Linked DNA regions of Thiocapsa bogorovii. The protein of the gene in region 2 interacts with the protein of the main gene of each other region in a pairwise test. Links are inferred from orthologs where the notes say so. Each region holds a gene or a part of one and is shown on either strand. Other genes may lie near its edges.

The links.
Region 1: the proteins of LT988_RS23430 (region 2) and mrdA interact in binary tests that used the Escherichia coli proteins (3 or more experiments, as listed by UniProt). The link is inferred for Thiocapsa bogorovii from one-to-one orthologs.

The regions. Positions count from the first base shown.
Region 1 is NZ_CP089309.1:2,344,990-2,351,786, forward strand. Bases 2,059-4,956 are described here. They hold mrdA (penicillin-binding protein 2), read right to left. Parts: upstream 4,496-4,956; coding sequence 2,621-4,495; downstream 2,059-2,620. Other genes in these bases: rodA (rod shape-determining protein RodA), read right to left, coding at 2,059-2,592; mreD (rod shape-determining protein MreD), read right to left, coding at 4,692-4,956. In the rest of the region: LT988_RS10615 (D-alanyl-D-alanine carboxypeptidase family protein), read right to left, coding at 1-210; mltB (lytic murein transglycosylase B), read right to left, coding at 321-1,346; more of rodA, read right to left, coding at 1,495-2,058; more of mreD, read right to left, coding at 4,957-5,180; rod shape-determining protein MreC, read right to left, coding at 5,177-6,079; LT988_RS10645 (rod shape-determining protein), read right to left, coding at 6,060-6,797. UniProt on the Escherichia coli protein: Catalyzes cross-linking of the peptidoglycan cell wall. Responsible for the determination of the rod shape of the cell. Is probably required for lateral peptidoglycan synthesis and maintenance of the correct diameter during lateral and centripetal growth.
Region 2 is NZ_CP089309.1:5,260,428-5,267,370, reverse strand. Bases 2,269-5,312 are described here. They hold LT988_RS23430 (penicillin-binding protein 1A), read right to left. Parts: upstream 4,967-5,312; coding sequence 2,570-4,966; downstream 2,269-2,569. Other genes in these bases: LT988_RS23435 (DUF6279 family lipoprotein), read left to right, coding at 2,269-2,376. Also shown: LT988_RS23450 (protein-disulfide reductase DsbD family protein), read right to left, coding at 1-244; LT988_RS23445 (hypothetical protein), read right to left, coding at 376-786; LT988_RS23440 (MOSC domain-containing protein), read right to left, coding at 783-1,295; more of LT988_RS23435, read left to right, coding at 1,495-2,268; LT988_RS23425 (efflux RND transporter periplasmic adaptor subunit), read left to right, coding at 5,536-6,561; LT988_RS23420 (efflux RND transporter permease subunit), read left to right, coding at 6,565-6,943. UniProt on the Escherichia coli protein: Cell wall formation. Synthesis of cross-linked peptidoglycan from the lipid intermediates.

The DNA.
Region 1 (6,797 bases), 2.9 Mb from region 2 along the record:
GACATAGCCGGTCATGATCTTGGTCAGGCTTGCCGGCTCCAGACGCTCGTCCGCGTTCATCTCGGCGAGGATCTGCCCGCTGTTGAAATCGATCAGCAGATAGCCCTTGGCCGCAACCTGGGGCGGGTCCGGGACAGGTTGCCGAGTTTGCGCCGACACCGGAAGGGCAAAGGCACAGATCAGCAACAACAGCTTTGAGGCTAACTTCATGTGGGATATCCGCAGGTCGGGACGATAGGCCAGTGATCGGGTGCATTCTAACCGCGGCCCGGCGCATTTGGCATCAGCATCCGGCGGATGCCGATCCGCGCCTGTGCCGACTAGAATGAGGCACCCACCTTATTCTGCTCTGCCGACATCGCCTCGTAGCCTTCGCGGATCGCTTCGCTGAGCTGGTAAACGGCCATGGCGTAGAGGTTGCTTCGGTTGTAACGGGTGATGGCGTAGAAGTTGTTCAGCCCCACCCAGTATTCGTCGTCGACCCCGTCGAGCCGAATCAGACTCGCCGGCACATCGTCAAACGGCGGCTCGTCCCACTCGACCCCCACGGCGCGCAGGGCCCCGACTGTCGTCTCGGGCGGGGCGGGTGTTTTCTCGACCAACGCGATCCCGGCCGGGACACCCGAGGGCAGCTTCACGGCAAAGGCAACGGGCTCGCCGGAGCGCCAACCGTGCTGTCTGAAATAGTTGGCGACGCTCCCGATGACGTCCGCGTTGCTGCGCCACAGGTCACGTCGACCGTCCCCGTCGAAATCGACCGCATCGTTGCGGTAGCTCGACGAGATGAACTGAGGCTTGCCCATCGCCCCTGCATAGGAGCCGACGGCTTGGAGCGGATCCAACTGCTCTTCGCGACTCAGTAGGAGAAACGCCTCGAGCTCGCGACGGAAGAAGTCGGCCCGCCTCGGATAGGCAAATCCGAGCGTCGTCAGCGCGTCGATCACCCGATGCTTGCCCACATTGCCGCCGTAGTTGGTCTCGACCCCGATGATGGCGACGATGATCTGAGGGGCGACGCCGTAGTCGGTCTCGGCACGCGCGAGCAATTCGGCATTGTCGTGCCGGAAGGCCACACCGCCGGCGATCCGCTCGGGCGTGACGAACAGCGCCCGATAGTCGCGCCAGGGCTTTGCTTCGTAGGGGCGGTCCATGGCATCGATGATCGTCTGACTGTAACGGGCATCAGCCAACAGGCCGCGCAGCTCTGCCGAGTCGAAACCGTGTCGTTCGACCATCTCGCGTGCGAAGACATCGGCCTCGATCGCATAGCCGGCCGGTTCGGCGTGCAGGTTCGCCGCGGCGAGCGCGACGCATCCGGCGAAGAGAAATCGGTAGACGATGGTCATGGGGCGTACCCTGTTGGATGTTCTCGAAATCGGAGGCGACGCACGAGCGAGACGCGATAGGCCTGTGCCGTGGCGTCGGTGATCGACCCCACGACAAGGATGCGCAGCGGCCGAGACTCCTCGCGTCGTCGCATGCATCCTCCTCGGATTAGCCGCGTGCGCGAATTCGATGGGTATGTATCCCCATGATCATCCCGAATCCGGCCATCAGGGTCACCATCGAGGTCCCGCCGTAGCTGATTAGCGGCAGCGGAACGCCGACCACCGGCAGCAAGCCGGTGACCATGCCGGTGTTGACGAAGACGTAGACGAAAAACACTAGGGTCAGCGCACCGGCCAGGAGACGCCCGTACCGATCCTGCGCCCGCGCCGCGATCACCAGACCACGCAGGATGATAAAAAGGTAGAGGGCGAGTAGGGCCAGGATCCCGGTAAACCCGAACTCCTCGCCGATGACGGCGAAGATGAAATCGGTATTGCGCTCGGGCAGAAACTCCAAATGTGACTGGGTGCCGTTCAGCCAACCTTTTCCGTCGATCCCGCCCGAGCCGATCGCGATCGTGGACTGAATGATGTGATAGCCGGACCCGAGGGGATCGGACTCCGGATTCAGGAAGGTGAGCACACGATCGCGCTGATAGTCATGCAAACCCATCCAGACGAGCGGGGTCACGGCTGCCGCAATGGCTCCGAGCGAAAGGATCATGCCCCAACCCATGCCGGCCACGAACAGCACCATGACGCCCGCACTGGCGACCAGCAACGAGGTCCCCAGATCCGGTTGCTTGGCGATCAGCACGACCGGGATCAGGGTCGCCACGGCCGCGAGCACCACCCACACGAGCTTCGGCGGCAAGGCGCGAGCGCTTAGCATCCAGGCAAGCAACATGGGCACCGCGAGCTTCAGAAGTTCCGAGGGCTGAAAGCGCACGACCCCGAAATCCAGCCAGCGCTGCGCCCCCTTGCCGACATCTCCGACCAAAAGCACTGCGATCAGCATCGCCACGCCGACCCCGTAGAGCAGCGGCGACCAGCTGCGAAGGCGCGCGGGGGGGACCTGTGCAACCGCGATCATCAGGCCGAAGGCGACCCCGAGCCGAACCAACTGCCGCTCGACCGCGGCAGGATCCTGGTCGCTCGCACTGAAGAGCACCATCAGCCCGAAACCGCATAGGGCCAGCAGGGCCACCAGCAAGGGTGCGTCCAGGTGGATCCGTTGCCAGAAACCGGGACGCCCCTGGTCCAAGGCATCGTCCGGAAAATGACAGCTCGACCTAGTCGCCACGCCCGCCTCCGGCATCACTCGGCTCGCTCGGCTCGTTCGCGACGCCGAGATAGGCATCCATAATGCGACGCGCGACGGGTGCCGCAGTGGCGCCGCCCCCGCCACCGTTCTCGACGATGACAGCAAGCGCGATGCGCGGATCCTCGACCGGCGCGAACGCAACGAACAGGGCGTGGTCCTTGAGATGCTTGGGGAGCGTCGCCGCGTTGTAGCGCTGATTCTGACCAAGGCTGAAAACCTGCGAGGTCCCCGTCTTACCGGCGATGCGGTATTCGGTACTGCGGATGCGCCGGGCGGTGCCGGATTCGACGACCTTGGCCATCGCGTCGATGATCAGATCCCATTGATGTTCGTCGGCAAGATCGATGGTGTGCGAGACCATCGGCAACTGCTCGGCAGCAGACGCACCGGGAGCCTGAGCGGCACGCGCGACCTGAGGGCGAATGACCTTGCCGTGATTGGCGACCGCCGCTGTGGCGACGGCCAATTGCAGCGGCGTCGCCAGGAAAGAGCCCTGCCCGATACCGACGATCAGGGTCTCGCCGGGATACCAGGCCTGTTTGCGCACCCGTCGCTTCCAGTCACGCGTCGGCATCAGTCCGCCCAGCTCGCCGGCGACATCGATTCCGGTCAAGGCGCCGAAACCGAAGTCCGAGAGAAAGCCCGAGAGTCGGTCGATCCCCAACCGGTTGGCCAGATCGTAGAAGTAGACGTCGCAGGACTGCACCAGTGCTTGCTCCAAGCTCAAGGCACCATGGCCGCCGCGACGCCAGCAGCGAAACCGATGGGAGTGTCCAGGCAGGCTGAACGCCCCTGGGCAATAGGTCGCACGCCGCGAGGTCGTCACCCCCTCAGCAAGTCCGGCGAGTGCGACAAACTGCTTGATGGTCGAGCCCGGTGGATACTGCCCGCGCACCGCTCGGTTAAACAACGGCTTGTCCGGCGATCTCAGCAAGGCTTGATAATCGGTCTGACTGATCCCTTCCACGAACAGATTGGGGTCAAAGCTCGGATTACTGACGAGGGCCAAGATGCCGCCGTTGCGGGGATCCAGGGCGACCACCGCACCGCGCTCCTCGCCGAGCGCTTCCTTCGCCGCTTGCTGCAGACCGATGTCCAGGTACAGATGGAGATCCTTCCCCGATACGGGCGGCTGACTCTCGAGTGTGCGGATCACCCGGCCGCGGGCGTTGACCTCCACCTGCTGGTAGCCGACCCGACCGTGCAGCAGTGCCTCATGCGCCTTCTCCAGACCACTCTTGCCGATGAAGTGGCTCCCGGCGTAATTGCTCTTGTCGATCCGGGCGAGCTCCTGCTCGTTGATCCGCCCGACATAACCGAGCACGTGGGCGGTGTGCTCGCCGAGCGGATAGGTGCGCACCAGCTCCGCACGGATATCGACACCGGCGAAACGATGCGCGTCGACCGCGAATCGCGCAACCTCGGCCGGCGTGAGATTCAGCCGGATCGGCACCCCCTGAAAACGCATCCGCTGTCGCTTTTGGCGCTCGAAGCGGGCACGATCCCGGGCGTCGATCGGGATGACTCGGGACAGCGCCTCGATAGTGGCATTCAGATCATCCACCTTCTCGATCGTGATCTCCAACGAGAACGACGGGTGATTGTCCGCGAGCAAGACCCCGTTCGCGTCGTAGACGAGTCCACGTGCCGGCGGCAAGGGCTGGACCTTGACCCGGTTGTCGCGGGACAGCACCGAGAAATGGTCGTGCTGATCGACCTGGAGGTGCATCAGTCGCACCACGACGAGTCCAAGCGCGGCGATCACCAGGGCCGCTGCGATCCATGCACGGATCGCGATCAGGCGGCTCTCGCGTTTACGGTCTTCGAGATTGGCTTCGAGCATTAAACCGCGCTCGGTGATGTAGTACTCGACCCCGGGAGGCTCCCCGTGGCTTTGCGGCTTCGGTAAACCTTCGAGTCGGCGCGGTTTAAGTCAGAAAAATTCAAAATTTCATACCGCGTGTGCTGAAACGGACGTTGGCGCGATGGCGGTCGAGCCGAGACGAGATGGGTGCATGTCATGCCGAAAGCGGCCTAGTCTAGACCAAACCGGCGCGGCGACCGAAGTCGCTGAGGATCACGAAGAGCCAGGGCCAGAGCAGAAGGCCGAGTAGAGTCGGAACCCAGTAGATCAGGAAGGGCATTGGCTGGCCCGTCGCAGCCAGGACCCACAAATTGAGCAGCCGCTCGACCAGAAGCAACACCCACACGAAAAGGGCCTGCTGCCACAAAGGGAACAGACGGATGCGTTGGTGAAGCTCGACGGCCGCGTAGGCGATCAGCGAGAGGCCCAATGCGTGCTGTCCGAACAAGGAGCCGGTGACCACATCGACGGCCAAACCAGCGGCGAAGGCTGCGAAGACCCCGAAACGCTCCGGCACCGTCAGACACCAGTACAGGGTAACGAGCGCCACCCACTGCGGCCGGAAGGCATCCGTCGCAGCAGGCATCGGCAAGACCGTGAGAAGGAGGGCGACCAGCAAGCTGACGAGGATCAGCCAGCCGCCTCGCGGTGCGGCTTCCGTCATGGCTTGGCGTCTTCGCTCGGCGCTGCGCCGGTCAGCGCCTTCTGCTGCATCTGCGGATCAAGGGTCCAGACCAGAAGGACCTCGCGGCTGCGATCGAGCCGCGCGGTCGGCTCGGCCAACACGGTTGTAAAGGGATTGTCGGGATCCTGGCGCACCGTGGTCACCCGTGCAACCGGATAGCCCGGGGGAAAACGCTCGCCCATTCCCGAGGTCACCAGCAGATCGCCCTCGCGGATGTCTGCATTTTTCGGGATGAAGAGCAACTCGAGCCCCTGCCCGACGCCGGAACCCGCCGCGATTGCGCGCAAACCGTTTCGGTTGACCTCGACCGGGAGCGAATGATCCGAGTCGGTGATCAAGAGTACAACGGACGAGAAGGGGTTGGTGCGGATCACCTGCCCCATCACGGCATTGGCATCCAACACCGGTTGGCCTACAAAAACGCCCGAGCTGGAGCCCTTATTCACCATTACCTGCTGGCGCGACGGCGTGAGATCGACGGCCAAGATTTCCGCGATCAGGACCCGCTCGCCGATGTTGAACGAGGAGCCGAGCAGATCGCGCAGGCGCATGTTCTCCGCCTCCAATGACTCGAACTGCTGTAGGCGGGCCTTCAACAGTAGGTTCTCGCGGCTGAGTGCCGTATTCGTCGCGCGCAACTGTGCCCCGTCCGTGAGCCGCTCGCGGGTGGCGCGCACGAGCGCAGAGGGCACGTCCACGGCCAGGTGCAACGGGTAGGCGAAGACGGACAGCAGCGAGCGCACGCGCTCGAGATGGTCGAATCGATGGTCGGTGATGATGAGGCCCAGCGCGCACACCACCGCCAGGATCACCCGGAGGGTCGGCGACGGCCCGCGAAGAAAGAGCGGTTTGATGGGATCACTCGGTCGTAAAGAGATCGATCCCCCGTGCGTCCAGCATCTCCAGCGCCTTGCCGCCGCCGCGCGCCACGCAGGTCAGTGGATCCTCGGCCACCACCACGGGCAGACCCGTCTCCTCCTCGATCAGACGATCGAAATCGCGCAACAAGGATCCGCCGCCGGTCAGCACGATGCCGCGCTCGGCAACGTCCGAGCCGAGCTCGGGCGGGGTCTGCTCCAAAGCCATCTTCACCGAGCCGACGATCGCCGCAAGCGGCTCCTGCAGCGCCTCCAGGATCTCATTGCTGTTGAGCGTGAAACTGCGCGGTATGCCCTCGGCGAGGTTGCGCCCGCGCACCTCGATCTCGAGCACCTCGTTGCCTGGAAAGGCCGAACCGATGCTGTGCTTGATGCGCTCGGCCGTCGCCTCGCCGATGAGTGTGCCGTAGTTGCGCCGAACGTAATTGATGATGGCGTCGTCGAAGGTGTCGCCGCCGACGCGGATCGATGCCGAATAGACGATGCCGTTGAGCGAGATAATGGCCACCTCGGAGGTGCCGCCACCGATGTCGATGACCATACAGCCGCGCGGCTCGTGGACCGCGAGCCCGGCACCGATCGCCGCCGACATGGGCTCCTCGATCAGAAAGACCTCGCGTGCACCGGCCCCGGCCGCAGACTCCTTGATGGCGCGACGCTCCACCTGGGTCGAGCCGCAGGGCACGCAGATCAGCACGCGCGGGCTGGGACGAATCAG
Region 2 (6,943 bases):
ATCCGTAGTTGGCCAATGGACCGACCGGGATCAGCTCCGGTCTCGGCCAGCGCAGAGGACCGGCTTCGACACCCTCCGGCAGCGTCCAGTCGATGCGCGGCGGATCTCCCGAGTCGCCCGGATTGCGCCAGTAGGTGTGCCATCCCGGTCGGATCTCAAACACGAGGGCCAAGTCGAGCGTCTCTCCCGGCGCAATCTCGATTCGTTCCGCGACCAAGCGAGCCGTCACGTTTTCGGTTGTCACGGGGTTGGCCGAGACCAAGCTCGCCCAGACGAGCGATAACACGAGCAGAGCGAGGCTGATCCGAGAGACCCGGCAATGACCCGATTGGCGCCGAAGTTTGCTCGACCACGGCTCGGTGAACGCTTCCGTCATTACCGGCGCCGCCCTGCTCGCCGCTCCAATCTGAACGCCGTCATATCCTCGGTCAGCGCCGCGTATGGGATGCGATCGGCTCCGCCGAAGTGCGCGGACGCACGTGTCACCAAGTCGCCGATATCGGCCACCCGACCTTCCGCGTCGGGCTCCCCGAGAAGACGCTGGAGACCGATCAGCCCCCCGGACTGGATCTTGACCAGCAAACTGTGGGGCATCTGCGTCGGATCGTCCTCGATGTTCGAGGCGGCCAACGCGCACGCCTTGAGACCGGCGAAAACCTGCTCGCAACGGTCATGTGCAAGCTCGGAGTCGCAGTCGAATTCAGAGCCACCTCGGCGGACGACCTCGCGAGCATGCGGGCAGGCCGCCGTGGCCTTCATGAGTGGAGCGGCGAAGGGGCATTTCATCGCGGAAGAGTCTCCTCTCGATCGATCGCGTCATGAAGCCGAACGACGGCATCACCGAGCCGGATCATCCCGCTCGTGACCACCCGCGCGTTCGCTCCGGCATGGCCACGCATCGCGTTGTATCCGCCCGGACCCAGTGCTTCCTCCATACGCGAGCAGGGCGGACACGGACCCGTTCCTTCGAGCACCGCCGTCCCGATACGAAATCGTTGGCCTTTCAACGCCGTCAAGTTGACACCTGAGACGACAAGATTACGCCGTAGCACCGCGGGATCGATCGGATCCCGTCGCAAGAGCGCACCCAAGACCGCAAGGTGTTCGGCTTGCACGAGCGTGATCCCGCGAGAACCCGATCTCCCCGCGTAATGATCGCCCTCCAGGCCGCGCCCGGCCAACGCGGTCGCCGCTTCACAGGGGATGATATCCGCCCGCCGCCCCGGCCGCAGACCGATCCACACCACCTCGCCGAGATACGGAAATCGGGAAAGGAGATCAGAAAGAGAATTCATGCAACGCGCCCGTGGATTGAAACTCTGCTCGTCAAGGCAAGATCGGGGCAACGAGAAACAGGACAAGACGTGCATACGGCCCGAGGGATCCTTTCGGCCTCGGTGCCGTCCAACCGCGGACAGCCGTTGCGCTGACTGATAAGGTTGGCATTCGCGCTGTCTTCCGACCAAGAACAACCTCAACCAGACGTCATTCGCCATGCCCAGAATCTCTCTCCCGCTCCGCCTCGCCGCGGCCATCGTCGCGACCGCACTCACGATCGCGGGATGCAGCCGTGTCGGTATTGCATACAACACCGGCGACTTTCTCGTGACGGCCTACGCCAAGGACTACCTGGACCTGGAGCAAGCCCAGCTGCAGCGGTGGGAGCCCCTTCTGGAGGCCGAGCTGGCACGCCATCGCGCCGAAGAGCTGCCCTATCTGGCGGCCTATTTCGACGAAGCCCTCTCGGCAAGCGAGGCAGGGTTCGATGCAACCAACATGGGATGCCTGACCGAGGGATTTCGGGATCTGTACAAGCGCCAAGCGCGTTTCGCCGTGACCCTTGCCGCCCCGCTTCTGGCCGAGTTGACTCCGGCGCAGATCGAGCGCCTGGAACAGCGCTTCCGCAAAGAGGCCGCAGAGGATCGCGCAGAGGTTGCCGGGCGCAGCAGCACGCGCGAGAAGGAGAAACGCGCGCGTCGCTACGTTGAATCCATCGAGGACTGGACCGGCCCGCTGAGCGCCGAGCAGCAGGCGATCGTCGCGGAGGTGACCGGCCGCATGCCCGACACCCAGGCGAGCCTAGTCGAGTATCGCACCGGCAAACGAGAGCGCTTGATGGCGCTGATCCGAGCCAAGGCCTCCGAGCCCGAGATCGCGCGATTCCTCACGGATTGGCTCGTCGAATTCGACGATCTGCCAGCGGATCTCGAACAAGGCGGCCGCGTGCTGGGAGAGCGGATCGGCGAGCTCTTCGTCAGTCTCGGCAAGACCTTCGACGCCAGTCAACGCGATCGATTGAACAAGCGCTTACGTAATCTTCGGGATGATTTCATGAAGCTTCAGAAGCAACCGAAGATGGCGCAGCTGACCTGTTGAACCGCGTCCGGAGCATCATGCACCAGTTGCATGAGCTTCAAGCGCTTCCGGGACCAATAGGATTTCGAGTCGACGCGGTTCAAGAGTAAAAATTTTTTCACTTTCTAACCCGCGTCCAGCTCCAACCTATTGAATTAAAGAGCCGGAGGAGTTCACACCAAACGTCCTAAATGGCTCGAGACGCGGTTTAGCTTCAGAAGAGATCGTCCATCACCCGCGGCGCGGAGCGACGCACGGAGGTGTCCTTCTTCCGGGTCGGGCCCGCGATTCTGACCGGCTCGGGACCGAGAAGGGCATTGCTGAATTCCTCGTTCACCATCTCGAGGATACCGTTCCTGGCCTTGGTCTCGGTGCCGCGGTTCGGGTCGACCCGCACCTGTACCATGCCCGGCGGCGGATCGAGCTGTGCGATCGGGAGATTCTCCAGTGCATTGCCCATGAAATCGACCCACATGCCCAGCGCGGCCCGGCCGCCCTCCTCGCCCCGGCCGAGCTTCTCGAAATCATCGAAGCCCATCCAGGCGACCGTGGCGAAGTCGGCCTGATAGCCGGCAAACCAAGAATCGCGCACGTCGTTGGTCGTGCCCGTCTTGCCCACGATGTCCTCGCGCTTCAGCTTCTTGGCGCGTGTTCCCGTGCCGGCCTCGACGACCTCGCGCAGCAGCGAGGTGATCTGATAGGCGATCCGCGGGTCGATCACCTGCGGGGCCTTCGCGCCGGCCTGCGTGCCCTGCACCCGCGCCGAATCATCGCCGTAGCGGTACCAACAATCCGAGCAGGATCGCGGTGCGTTGGACTCGAAGAGAATCCGCCCGTCGCCGCTCTCGATCCGCTGGATGAAATAGGGCGTCACATGGAATCCGCCGTTGGCGAAAACGGCATAGCCTTCGGCCAGTTTCATCGGCGACATCTCGCCCGTCCCCAGCGCCATTGACAGACCCAGAGGCATGGCATCCAGGTCGAATCCGAAAGCCCGGATGTAGTTTTGAGCGTCCTCCAAGCCGACGCTCTGCAGCAGATTGATGGCCGCCAGGTTGCGCGAGAGCGCCAGGGCACGCCGCATCCGAATCGGCCCCAATTCTTTGCGATCCGAGTTACGCGGGTTCCAATCCTGGTCCCCGGTCAGCTTCACGGACTCGTCCTTGATCAGACTCGCCGGCGTCCAGCCCTCATGCAGTGCTGCAGCAAAGACGAAGGGCTTGAAGCTCGAGCCTGGCTGACGGCGCATATCGACGGCCCGGTTGAACTTGCTCACACTGAACGAATAACCCCCGACCAAGGCGCGCACCGCGCCGTCCTGCGGCGCGATCGAGACCAAGGCGCCGGCGACACTCGGCGTCTGACCAAGCTCCCAATCTCCCTCGCCATCCTTCGCGGCGCCATCGCGTTGGAGTCTCACCAGATCGCCGACCGCAAGCACGTCCGTTACCCGCCTCGGCCGGGGGCCGCGCCAATTCGCGTTGCGGAACTCCTGTGCCCAAGCCACCTGCTTGAGGCCCAGCTCGATGCGACGACCCGAGCCGATGTAGACCTCCGCCTCGCCGGTGGAGGCGCGCGTCACCAGTCCGGGCGTCAGGTCCGGGATCGTCGTGACGGTCTCGAGATAAGCGTCCATGTCGGCCTCCGTCGCACCCTCGAGGTCGATCTTGGCCTCGGCCCCGCGATAGCCGTGGCGGCGGTCGTAATCGCGCAAGGCTCGGCGCACCGCCTCCTGCGCGGCGCTCTGCAAACGCGAATCGATCGTCGTGGTGACCCGAAACCCCTGACTGAGAGCCTCCTCGCCGTAATGCTGGACAATGGTCTGGCGCGCCATCTCCGCGATGTAACCCGCGTCGAGATCCGGCTGACGTCGATGCAGTCGCGCCATATCGGGTGTCAAGACCGCGATCTCGTACTCCTCCTGATCGATCTGACCGAGCTCGAGCATGCGCGAGAGGATGTAGTTGCGTCGCTCGAGCGCCCGTTCGGGATTGGTGACGGGGTTGTTGCTGGAGGGCGCCTTCGGGATACCCGCCAACATCGCCGCCTCGGCGGGTGTGAGTTGGTCGAGCTCCTTGTTGTAGTAAAGCGCGGCGGCCGCCGAGATGCCGTAGGCGCGGTGCCCGAAAAAGATCTGATTCAGATAGAGATCGAGGATCTGATCCTTCGTCAGGGTCCGTTCGACCTGCAGCGTGAGCAAGATCTCGGCGAGCTTGCGTTGGAAGGTCTTTTCCGAGCTGAGCAGGAAGTTTCGGGTCACCTGCATGGTGATGGTGCTTCCGCCCTGAGCCTTGGTGCCGGTGGAGGCGAAGCTCAGCAAGGCGCGGCCCATGCCGATCGCATCGACCCCGCCGTGCTCGAAGAAGCGGGCATCCTCGGTGGCGAGAAAGGCGTTGACCACCAGCGGCGGGATGTCTTCGTAGGCCACCGGACGGCGGCGTTCGACGCCGAACTCCGCGATCAGACCACCGTCGCTGCTGAAGACGCGCAGCGGCTCCTCGAACTGGACCTGACGCAGACTCTCGACGCTCGGAAGCTCCGGTGCATGGACCGCTACGAAGACACCCGCCCCGAGCAGCCCCAGTGCGAGGAGTTGTAGGGGCGCGCCCAAGACGGCGAGAAAGCCGGTGAACCAACCGAAAACGGAGCGGCCGCGCCGTGATGAACCCCGATCACGGCGATGATTGATTCTTGCGGCACGCGCCGCCGACCCCTCGGATGTCGGACTCGGGCGAGGCGGCTGCGAGCGCGCGCCCGGCTCAAAGCCGAAATCCGCGTCGGAGCCGGCATCAGATCGGAAATCGGAACGAACCCGTTCGCGCTCCGTCGAACGTTTCTCGGGCGGCACACCCCCACCGGATCCCGGCGTCGAGCTATCGGACTTTCGGTTCAAGTACCCCTCCGCCCGCCCCGCCCGGTCGACGCGGATGTCTCCCGGGTGCAGCAAGTCTCTTCGTCATTTTTCTCGCGAGCGATTGTACACTAGGGCAGTCTGAGCCGGCCGCGCTCGATCGGGCGTCGAACGCGATCCGAACCTCAGGTCGTCGCCGGCGAAACCGACGGCAGCTTGGCGTCGAAACACTGGAGAGGGCTTGTCATGCGCGAATTGGATTCGTTCCCCTGCGATCTCCATCCCGGCTTGGGGGCGACGCGACACTGTCGGCACAAACCGCGTCTCTCATGAGATTTTTTCGACTCACAGCGTCCGCGGCTTGTCTGCTGATCGCCGCGCTCGAGGGTGTCGCGGCTGCTGACATCTCCGAGCCGGCCCTGGTCACCGCGGTCCCCGCGATGCGAGAGATCGCACTCGTAGGGTTTACCCGCGCCCTCGCCGAGGCACCCTTGGTCGCAGAGACGGACGGGCGGGTCCAAGCGCTCTTCGCCGATGTCGGCGACCGGATCGACGAGAGCGGGCGCTTCGCTCAACTGGACACCACGTTCTTGGAGCTCGATCTCGAGGAGGTCGGCGTCCAAGAGGAACGTCTGCGCTCGCAGATCGAATACGATCAACGCGAGGTCACCCGATTTCGGGAGCTGGTGCGCCAAAACAGCGCTTCGGCCTCCCAATTGGACACGCTCGAGCAATCGCTGCGCGACAACAGTCACGCCTTGAGGGCGCTGAATGTCAAACGGCGCATGCTCGAAGAGCGTTTGGCGCGCGCGACCATCTCGGCGCCGGTCGGTTGGTCGGTCACCGCACGCAGTATCGAGCTCGGACAATGGGTCCGCGGCGGCGAGACGGTCGGTCGCGCGGCGGATTTCTCGACCCTCTTGGTCCCCTTCGCCTTGACCCCGGAGCAATTCGCCGCCCTTGAGCAGACACGATCGGATCTCGCGTTAGAGATCCTCGACGTCGGCAACACTGCCGGCGATTCAACCCGGGCACGCATCTATCGCGTAAACCCCGGCTTCGATCCGGAAACCCGCAAGATTGCCGTGGAGCTGGCCTTGACCGAACCGTTGGAACCCGCGCGCGGCGGCCTTCGCATGCGTCTGCGCCTAAGCCTGCCCGAAGTCACGGGCGCCGTCAGTCTCCCGCCATCGGCGCTCGACTCCAGCTACGAGGAATCCTGGGTCATTCGAGAGAGCGGCGAGCGGATTTCGGCGCTCACTCTCGGCCCCGACGCGCTGAACCCGGACCTCATCCGTGTCAAGGCCACGGGGCTGAAGCCCGGCGATCGCGTTCGCGTGTTCGGGAGTCGCTGAACCGTGCGCGCCGTCGTTCGTTTCACCCTCCGCCAGCGGGTGCTCTTTAATCTGCTGTTCGTCTTCATGATCGTCGCCGGCGTCTTCGCGCTCGACGCCCTGCCGACCGAGCGCTATCCCGAGGTCAACTTCGGCAAGGTCGTCATCACAACGGTCTATCCGGGCGCCTCCCCCCGCGATGTGGAAGCCCTGGTCACGCGTGAGATCGAGCTGGCGCTCGACGGTCTGGAGCACGTCGAGTTCATCCGCGCCAACTCGGTGCGCGAGCGCTCGACCCTGGTCGTGAAGTTTCGCGACGATACCGATTACGGCGCTCTATACGACGAGCTGCGCTTTCGCGTGCTCAGCATCCTCGAGCGCCTTCCCCAAGGCGTCGACCCAC